4 regions of the Mesorhizobium sp. WSM1293 genome follow, and region 4 is predicted to be linked to each of the others. Evidence: predicted binding sites of a transcription regulator. Region 4 holds the regulator's gene; each other region holds the start of a gene.
The links. The regulator PhoB, encoded in region 4, activates phosphate uptake and scavenging genes when phosphate is short. The targets are predictions, from matches to a motif close to TGTCATNNANCTGTCAT.
Positions count from the first base shown of each region.

Region 1 (2,200 bases), on a different contig from region 4:
GCGAACTGCCGGTCCTTCTTGTCCTTGAAGCCGACATTGCCGGGGTTGATGCGATATTTGGCCAGCGCCTCGGCGCAGGCCGGGTGATCGGCCAAGAGCTTGTGGCCGATATAGTGGAAGTCGCCGACCAGCGGCACGTTGATGCCAAGTCGCTGAAGCCGCTCATGAATGCGCGGTACGGCGGCGGCACTCTCGTCGCGATCGACGGTGATGCGCACGATCTCGGAGCCGGCCCGGTGCAGTGCTGCGACCTGCGCGACGGTCTGGTCGATATCGGCCGTGTCGGTGTTGGTCATCGATTGGACGACAACAGGCGCGCCGCCGCCGACGACCACGCCGCCGACATCGACGCCGACCGAGGTGCGGCGGGGGAAAGGAGAGGAAAAATATCCGGTCATGCCGGCAGCCTTTTGTCTCTGGAGCATCTTGTGTCCTGCATGGGCGCACAACGACGCCCCGGGCCGATGCGCTGAGGTCCGGGCATGAGGTGGAGGAGCAAAGATGGCTTGTCAATGGCGACAGGTCGCCACTGGCCGGAATCGGCACGCCGCCAACGACCAAAAACAATCGATGATCTGGCGAACGGGCGACAGCCGAAGCGGATATTAAGCCGGGTGCAAGTCCAGCTTCGGCTGACAGACCGGTGCTGGGAAATCAAACCCCTCCACGCCGGCGGCGGGGAGCCGCCGGGAAAAGAGGCCGCGGATACCGGGCGGCTATGTCAGGAGGGCATCAATGCGTGGTCGGTTTTCCTCTTAGTTTTTCAATCTCGTCCTTGAGTGCCAGCTTGCGTCGCTTAAGATTCACGATTTCGAGGTCGTCGACCGATGGATGATTCATCGCGTCATCGATTTCACGTTCGATGTCGCCGTGTTTCCGCTGCAACTCATCAAGATGGGATGCAAGAGACATGATTGGTTCTCCCTTTCATGGTTTTCCTCGATTGCAACCGTCACGGCGCGTCCACCGCAGGTTCGCTTCTGTGACGGCACGGTGACAGTGTGTCACCTTCCGCGGGCGATGTCGAATGATCCGTGGTAGCATTCCACGACACTGTGAAATGTGATATGGGCTGCACGCCGGTGACAAAACACCCGGCCCCGCCCAATCAGGCCCAGCTTTGGGCGCCGCAGACGTGCAGACGGTAGAGAATGTCCGATCAGGAACAGGCCGATATTCGCCTCGAATTTTCCCGCCTGAAGCAGGAACACGCCGATTTCGATGCAGCCATCAACGCGATGATCGCCATGGCCTGCGATCCGCTGCAGATCCAGCGCATGAAGAAGAAGAAGCTGTTCCTCAAGGACCGGCTGATGGCGCTGGAAGACAAGATCATTCCCGACATCATTGCTTGAACGATGTGAAGTACTGACGCTGATCGAGCGCCAGGCAGCGGCGATCTGCATCTCCCTGCGCGGTCGTGTGACGGTGCCTTTGGCCGGTCAATCGTTGGGCTCTTTTTCGCCGGCGCACTAGCCGCGAAGGCGCCTCCTGCCGGGCGATCTCGCACATGGAGCACCTCGAACTCGACGGCTTCGTCGCACGTTTCCGCAAAACGGCGGCTGAGGACGGTCCTCCCCAGTCACTGATCCCGCCGTTCTGACGGATTGTCCGGTGACGCCGCTGGGAAACCTGCGCCTTCGCGCGGCTCAGCCCCGGCCGTCGACACAGCTCACCGTCCGCCCCTCAAAACAATGACTTTACAAATATTTGTGTTTATGTGAAGTCATGACGATTGAAGGATCGACCATGACAGCCACTCGTTTCGCCACGCGCCTGAATTCCTTTGCCTCGCAGCCGCAGGCCGAATGGCCTGATCTTACCGGCAAGCCGTCGCTGCTGCAGATGGCGGCGCGCGCCGCCAAGGTCGGCGGGCTTACCGATCTCGACCTCAACTTTCCCGACCATGTCAGTGAAAAGCCTGCGGAAATCGCCCTCAAACTGGGCGATCTCGGGCTTTCCATCAATGGCTTTGCCATGCGCTACTACTCCAACCCCGCCTTCAAGCTCGGCGCATTCACCAATCCGGATCCGGCGGTGCGCCGCGAGGCCATCGACCTGACCAAAGCCGGCATCGACGCCGTGCGTGAGGCCGGCGCCAGCCTGATGACGCTGTGGCTCGGCCAGGATGGCTTCGACTACGCCTTCCAGGCCGACTATGTGACGCTTTGGCAACACGAAATCGATGGGATTCGTGAAG
Region 1 covers NZ_AZUV01000014.1:27,088-29,287, forward strand. The annotation lists gene ispG (flavodoxin-dependent (E)-4-hydroxy-3-methylbut-2-enyl-diphosphate synthase) at 1-398, opposite strand, end outside; gene M729_RS0118650 (YdcH family protein) at 733-912, opposite strand; gene M729_RS0118655 (DUF465 domain-containing protein) at 1,152-1,355, shown strand; gene M729_RS0118660 (TIM barrel protein) at 1,750-2,200, shown strand, end outside.
Region 1: the regulator PhoB is predicted to act here: its motif matches at 983-999, upstream of M729_RS0118650 (YdcH family protein).

Region 2 (2,200 bases), on a different contig from region 4:
GCCGAGTTCGGCGAAGTCGAGCGTGCCGCCGAGCAGGCCCTGGATGACGCCGTCATAGTCGGCGGCGGGGAACAGCGAGACCTTTTCGAAGCCGAATTCGGTCTTCAAATGGTCGGCGAGGCACTGGTAGTTGCGCAGCCGGTCGGTTTCGTTTTCGCCGCCGAGAATGCCGACGCGAAATTCCTTCATGTCGGCGGCATGGGCCATGCTAGTCGCCATGGCGAGCACCGAAACGGCGCCAAAGACCATCTTCCTGAACATTGGATATTTCTCCTGTAGGTTCCGGCCCCGCGCCGGCAGCGTTATCGATTTTGACAGGTGCCCTTGACGTGGGCTGGCGATCCCAACCGCTCTCAATATCCCGGGAATGCGGGCTCGAGCGGTCCGGCGGATGCGGCGATCTTTCGGCTGAAGGCAACGCTGGTCGAGGTGATGGCCTCGGAGATTTCCTGGCCATTGCTGTCGGCGCCGTAGACGAGGCGCACCGCCTCGCGGTTGAGCTCTTCCGGCGGGCCGTCGAAGACGACCTTGCCGGCAGCCATGCCGATGATGCGGTTGCAGTAGGTGCGGGCGGTGTCCAGCGTGTGCAGATTGGTGACGACGGTGATGCCTTCGCGCAAATTGATGTCCTGCAGCGAATCCATCACCACCTTGGCGTTGAGCGGGTCGAGCGAGGCGATCGGCTCGTCGGCGAGGATCACTCTGGGCTGCTGCATCATGGCACGAGCGATGGCGACGCGCTGCTGCTGGCCGCCCGACAAGGTGCCGGCGGGCTGCAGCGCGGTGCGGGCGATGTCGAGCCGCTCGAGTGCCGCGACCGCCTCGGCGCATTCGGCGCGCGAGAACATGCCGAACAGGTTGGTGATGGTCGAGCGGTGGTTCAGCTTGCCGAGCAGCACATTGGTCAGCACGTCGAGGCGCGGCACCAGGTTGAACTGCTGGAAGATCATGGCGCAGTCACGCTGCCAGCGCCGCAGCGGCGAACCGCTCAGCTTCGAGACCTCGGCGCCGTCAAAAAAAATCGACCCCTGGCTGGGATCGATGAGACGGTTGATCATGCGAAGGAGGGTTGATTTGCCGGCGCCCGAACGGCCGATGACGCCAACCATCTGACCCTGCGGGATCGCGATGTTGATGTCGCTGACGGCAGTGTTCTTGCCAAATCGTCGGGTGACACCGCGGATTTCGAGCGTGGCGGAATTTGCTGGCATGGGGGCAGGTTCCAGTCCGGGACCATTGATCGTCAGGCTCTCGCCTAACGCAGCCACATGAACCTGCCGTGTCGCGATGATGTCAGTTTTGTTACGCTCCACAGGCCTTAGCTTGTCAGCCTGGCTTACCTGTAAGTTGCGCAGGGACCCACAGCATATAGAGTGGAGCTATCGCCGCCGTGAACAAAACACAGCCTAATATCATCAACGTTATTGAAGAGCCAACGTCGGATTGCCTCCAACGCTTAGCTGCAAGCTTAATCACCAAAATTCCCAACGCGACCAACCCCAGTCCAATGAAAAGAGGTATTACGACAATAAAGGTCACATATGCCCCATGGCTCTGGGTTGGGTGCTTATTAGTTCGATGAAAGCACCATTCGCGTCAACCATGCTTCTCCAGAAATGCCTCTGCGGACAGCTCACGGAAGTCCTCAAGGCAAGCGCGCAGCCTTGCATGGTCCCAGTCCCACCAGGCCAGCGCCTGGTAGCGTTCGGCCGTGCGGCGATCGAAGCGCTCGCGGATCGGCTTTGCCGGCACGCCGGCGACGATCGTATAGGGCGCTACATCTTTCGAGACGACAGCGCCGGCGCCGACCGCGGCGCCATCGCCGATGGTGACGCCGGGCAGGATGGTCGAGCCGTGACCAAGCCAGGTGTCGTGGCCGATGGTGACCCGCTTGGCGCGGCGCTGGGCGAAGAATTCGCTTTCGTGCTCGGCATCGTCCCAGTAGTCGGAGGCGCGATAGGTGAAATGGTGCAGCGTCGGCCGCCAGGTCGGGTGGTTGGTGGCGTTGATGCGCACGCTGGCCGCGATGTTGGCGAACTTGCCGATCGTCGCGCACCAGACGGAGCAGTCCTGCATCATGTAGGAATAGTCGCCAAGTTCGCTTTCCGAGACCCGGCTGCGGTCGGCGATCTCGGTCCAGCGGCCGAGCGTCGAGTTCTGCACCTCCGCCGTCGGATGGATCAACGGCGTCTCGGATAAT
Region 2 covers NZ_AZUV01000005.1:51,644-53,843, forward strand. The annotation lists gene phnD (phosphonate ABC transporter substrate-binding protein) at 1-261, opposite strand, end outside; gene phnC (phosphonate ABC transporter ATP-binding protein) at 354-1,211, opposite strand; gene M729_RS0108150 (DapH/DapD/GlmU-related protein) at 1,597-2,200, opposite strand, start outside.
Region 2: the regulator PhoB is predicted to act here: its motif matches at 1,291-1,307, upstream of phnC (phosphonate ABC transporter ATP-binding protein).

Region 3 (2,200 bases), on a different contig from region 4:
TTGCTGGCTCTGCTCGGCACCATCGAGCCGACCGAACTCATCGACCCGACGATCGGCGCCGAGCGGCTGCTCTACAGGCTGTTCCACGAGCATGGCGTGCGCGTCTTCGGCGGCGTTCCGGTCGCCGACCAGTGCTCGTGCTCCAGGGACAAGATCCGCGGCATCCTCGAGGGTTTTTCCGCCCAGGAGATCAAGGACAGCACCGAAGACGGCGGCATCCACGTCGCCTGCGAATTCTGTTCGAAGCAATATGATTTCGACCCGGCGGAATTTGCGGCCCAGTAGAGTAGAAACCACGCCTCACCGGTCGCTCCGCGGCCGGTGAGGCGAAATCAATTCACCGTCCGCCGCGTCCCCGGCAAGTCCAGCGAAAACGCCGGAATGGCGATGTCGAACGTCTCGCCCCGCTTGTTGCGCATCGTGTAATGCCCGACCATGATGCCGGACGGTGTCGAGAGCGGGCAACCGGACGTGTACTGGTAGCTGTCGCCGGGATTGAGTTCGGGCTGGTCGCCGACCACGCCGGGGCCGCGCACTTCCTCGACCCGGCCGGTGCCGTCGGTGATGTGCCAATAGCGCGACAGAAGCTGCACGAAATCGTCCGACTGATTGTCGATCGTTATCTGATAGCCCCAGACATAGCGGTTCTCAGAGGGATCCGAACGGTCCTCCAGATAGAACGGCCTGACCTGCACTTCGATGTTGCGCGTGACGGCGCTATACATAAGCGGCTCCAAAAAACGGTTCCAGCGGAACTTTCGGCGCTCCGTGCGGTTAGGTCAACCGATCGAAGCCTCCTCTGGCCGACCTCGCGGGCAGGTGCCGACAAAGAATGTCATTTAAGTGACATATGACAATGATGGTGTGCGCGGACTGGTGACGCGCGACTCGGGCGCTCTGCTGAACTGTTGAAACCGGCCATCTTGCGGACCGGTTTTCCTGGAGTGACCGGATCTCGATGCAACTCACTCTCATAGCCGCCACGCTTTCAACCGTCCTCATCCTCTCGAATCTCGCCAGCATCGTGCTCGCCGCGTCGCGTCTGAGACGGCGTCGCACCATTGCGCCGCCGGCCGGCAAGCCGCGGCCGGTGTCGATCGTCGTGCCGTCGCGCGGCGTCGAGCCGTTCACGCAGGAGACGCTGGAGCGCGCCTTCTCGCTCGACTGGCCGCGCTATGAGCTGATTTTCTGCGTCGCCCATGCCGACGATCCGGTGGTCAAATTGATAAACAGGACGATCGTCCGGTTTCCGAAAGTGCCGGCCCGGCTGCTTGTCGGCGACGACCGCATCAGCGCCAATCCGAAACTCAACAATTGCGTCAAGGGCTGGGAAGCGGCGCGGCACGACTGGGTCGTCCTGGCCGATTCCAACGTGCTGATGCCGAGGGACTACATCCAGCACCTGATGGCTGCCTGGCGGCCCGGCACCGGCCTTGTCTGCTCGACGCCGATTGGTTCGCGGCCGGCCGGCTTCTGGGCCGAGGTCGAATGCGCTTTCCTCAACACGCTGCAGGCGCGCTGGCAATATGCCGGTGAGGCTCTCGGCCTCGGCTTTGCCCAGGGCAAGAGCATGCTCTGGAACAAGCCGATGCTCGACGCCAATGGCGGCATCCGCGTGCTGGCCGCCGAGATCGCCGAGGATGCCGCTGCGACCAAGCTGGTGAACAGTCTCGGCCTGCGCGTCAATCTCGTCGCCGCCCCCTTCGAGCAGCCGCTTGGCCGGCGCTCGTTTGACGAGATCTGGTCGCGTCAGGCCCGTTGGGCGCGCCTGCGCCGCGTCACTTTCCCGCTGTTCTTCGCACCCGAAATCCTGACCGGCGCCGTGGTGCCGCTGGTGCTTGCGTTGCTTGCGGCGGCAAGCGCCGGTTTCAGCCTCTGGGCAACCGCCCTTGCCGTGCTGGCGGCCTTCTATCTTCCAGAGTGCGCCCTGGCCTGGTCCAAGGGCTGGTACCTGTCGCCACGCATGGTCGCTGCGCTCATGGCGCGCGACCTGATCCTGCCGGCGATGTGGGGGCGCGGTTGGCTCGGCGGCGCCGTCGACTGGCGCGGCAATGCGATGACCATCGGCACCAAGACGGCCGAGCTGGAAGAGACGCCGTCCGGCGCCTGAAGGCCTCCTACCTGGCCTTCAGCGCCTGCGCGATGTCCTCGAGCAGATCGTCGGTATCCTCCAGGCCAACCGACAGCCTGAGCGTGCCCG
Region 3 covers NZ_AZUV01000009.1:116,355-118,554, reverse strand. The annotation lists gene M729_RS0112310 (Hsp33 family molecular chaperone) at 1-285, shown strand, start outside; gene apaG (Co2+/Mg2+ efflux protein ApaG) at 333-725, opposite strand; gene M729_RS0112300 (ceramide glucosyltransferase) at 959-2,110, shown strand; gene M729_RS0112295 (O-succinylhomoserine sulfhydrylase) at 2,118-2,200, opposite strand, start outside.
Region 3: the regulator PhoB is predicted to act here: its motif matches at 834-850, upstream of M729_RS0112300 (ceramide glucosyltransferase).

Region 4 (2,200 bases):
TCTTTCCGGTGGCCAGCAGCAGCGCCTGTGCATTGCACGCGCCATCGCCGTGTCGCCCGAGGTGATCCTGATGGACGAACCGTGTTCGGCGCTCGACCCGATCGCCACCGCTCGCGTCGAGGAACTGATCGACGAACTGCGTCAGAACTATACGATCGTCATCGTCACCCATTCGATGCAGCAGGCAGCGCGCGTGTCGCAGCGCACCGCGATGTTCCATCTTGGCTATCTGGTCGAGGAGGGCGCCACCGACAAGATGTTCACCACCCCCGACGACAAACGCACCCAGGACTACATCACCGGCCGGTTCGGCTGATCTCTGGCATATGAGGGACGAAGATCATGGGTGAACATACCGTTGCATCTTTCGATGAGGATCTGGAGCAGATCAGCCAGCTGATCCGCGACATGGGCGATCTCGCCCGCTCGATGGTCGGTGGCTCGACCAGGGCTTTGCTCAATTCGGACAATGCGCTGGCGCAGCGGGTGGTTTCCGACGACGCCATCATGGATGCACGCCAGCGCGAGCTGGACGATCGTGCCATCACGCTGATCGCCAAGCGCCAGCCAATGGCCAACGATCTGCGTGCGGTGGTCGGTTCGATCCGCATGGCCGGCGACCTCGAGCGCATCGGCGACCTTGCCAAGAACATCGCCAAGCGCGTCGGCACTGTCGGGCTGAGCGTCACGCCGCACGACCTTTCGCATTCGATCGACGCAATGGCGCAGCTGGTGCTGATCCAGGTGCAGGGGGTCGTCGACGAGTATGCCGCCGCTGACGCGGCAGCGCTTGCCACGCTCAGAAACAATGATGAACGCATCGACGTCAAATACACATCGGTGTTCCGCGAACTGCTGACCTACATGATGGAAGATCCGCGCAACATCACGGCGTGCACGCACCTGTTGTTTTGCGCCAAGAACCTCGAGCGGATCGGCGACCACGTGACCAACATCGCCGAAAATGCCTATTATGTTTTGACCGGCACGCAGTTGCCAGCCAATCGTCCGAAGCAGGACGAGACGGCAATGTCCGCGCCAGCGGCATGACAGGGGTGACCAGCCGATGATCGCGCCACGCATCATGGTGGTGGAGGATGAGGAGCCGCTAGGCGTGCTGCTCCGCTACAATCTTGAATCCGAAGGTTACCAGGTCGAAGTGGTGACGCGCGGCGACGAGGCCGAAATCCGGCTGCAGGAGAACGTTCCAGACCTTCTGGTGCTCGACTGGATGGTGCCTGCGGTTTCCGGTATCGAACTCTGCCGCCGGCTAAGGATGCGTCCCGAGACCGAGCGGCTGCCGATCATCATGCTGACCGCGCGAGGCGAGGAAAGCGACCGCGTGCGCGGCCTCTCGACCGGTGCCGACGACTATCTGGTCAAGCCTTTCTCGACGCCGGAGTTCATGGCCAGGGTCAAGGCACTGCTGCGCCGGGCCAAGCCGGAAGTGCTGTCCAGCGTGCTCAAGGTCGGCGATATCGTGCTCGATCGCGAGTCGCACCGCGTCTATCGCAAGAAGAGCGAGATCCGGCTCGGGCCGACGGAATTCCGCCTGCTTGAATTCATGATGCGCCATCCAGGCCGCGTGTTCTCGCGCAGCCAACTGCTCGACAATGTCTGGGGCGAGACGATCTACATCGACGAACGCACGGTCGATGTGCATGTCGGCCGGCTGCGCAAGGCGGTCAACAACGGCCGCATGCCCGATGTCATTCGCACCATCCGTGGGGCGGGTTACGCCATTCGCGAGGACTGAACTCCCTCGTTTGAACTCACGCCACGTTCTTGCCGCCGAGACCGGATCTCGCCTGCACGCCCGGCGCAAAAATCTCCTGATCGACGAAGATCAGCGCCCGCATGGCGCAGCCTTCGCGGATCAGCGGCAGTTCGTTCGGCTCGGTGTCGAAGGAAATCGACATGGAATGCTGGCCGCCGGCGGTCTGGGCAATCGCTTGCCGCAATGCCGGCTCGATCAGGTCGAAGGCGGCAGCGCTGACGCCGACCATGGCGACCGGCGCCGGATCGATCAGCGCAAACAGGCTGCCGAGGCCGTAGCCGAGCGCTTCGCCGGCCTTGCGATAGGCTTCCCGTTCGGGCCCGTCCCTTTCGCGGGCGGCAGCAGCCAGGGCGCGCATGTCGGCGTCGCTGACATCGGCGACGGGCTCTGCATCCTCGCCCATCTGCCGCGCGTTGCGCCAGA
Region 4 covers NZ_AZUV01000023.1:44,897-47,096, reverse strand. The annotation lists gene pstB (phosphate ABC transporter ATP-binding protein PstB) at 1-316, shown strand, start outside; gene phoU (phosphate signaling complex protein PhoU) at 343-1,050, shown strand; gene phoB (phosphate regulon transcriptional regulator PhoB) at 1,067-1,756, shown strand; gene M729_RS0124360 (ROK family protein) at 1,773-2,200, opposite strand, start outside.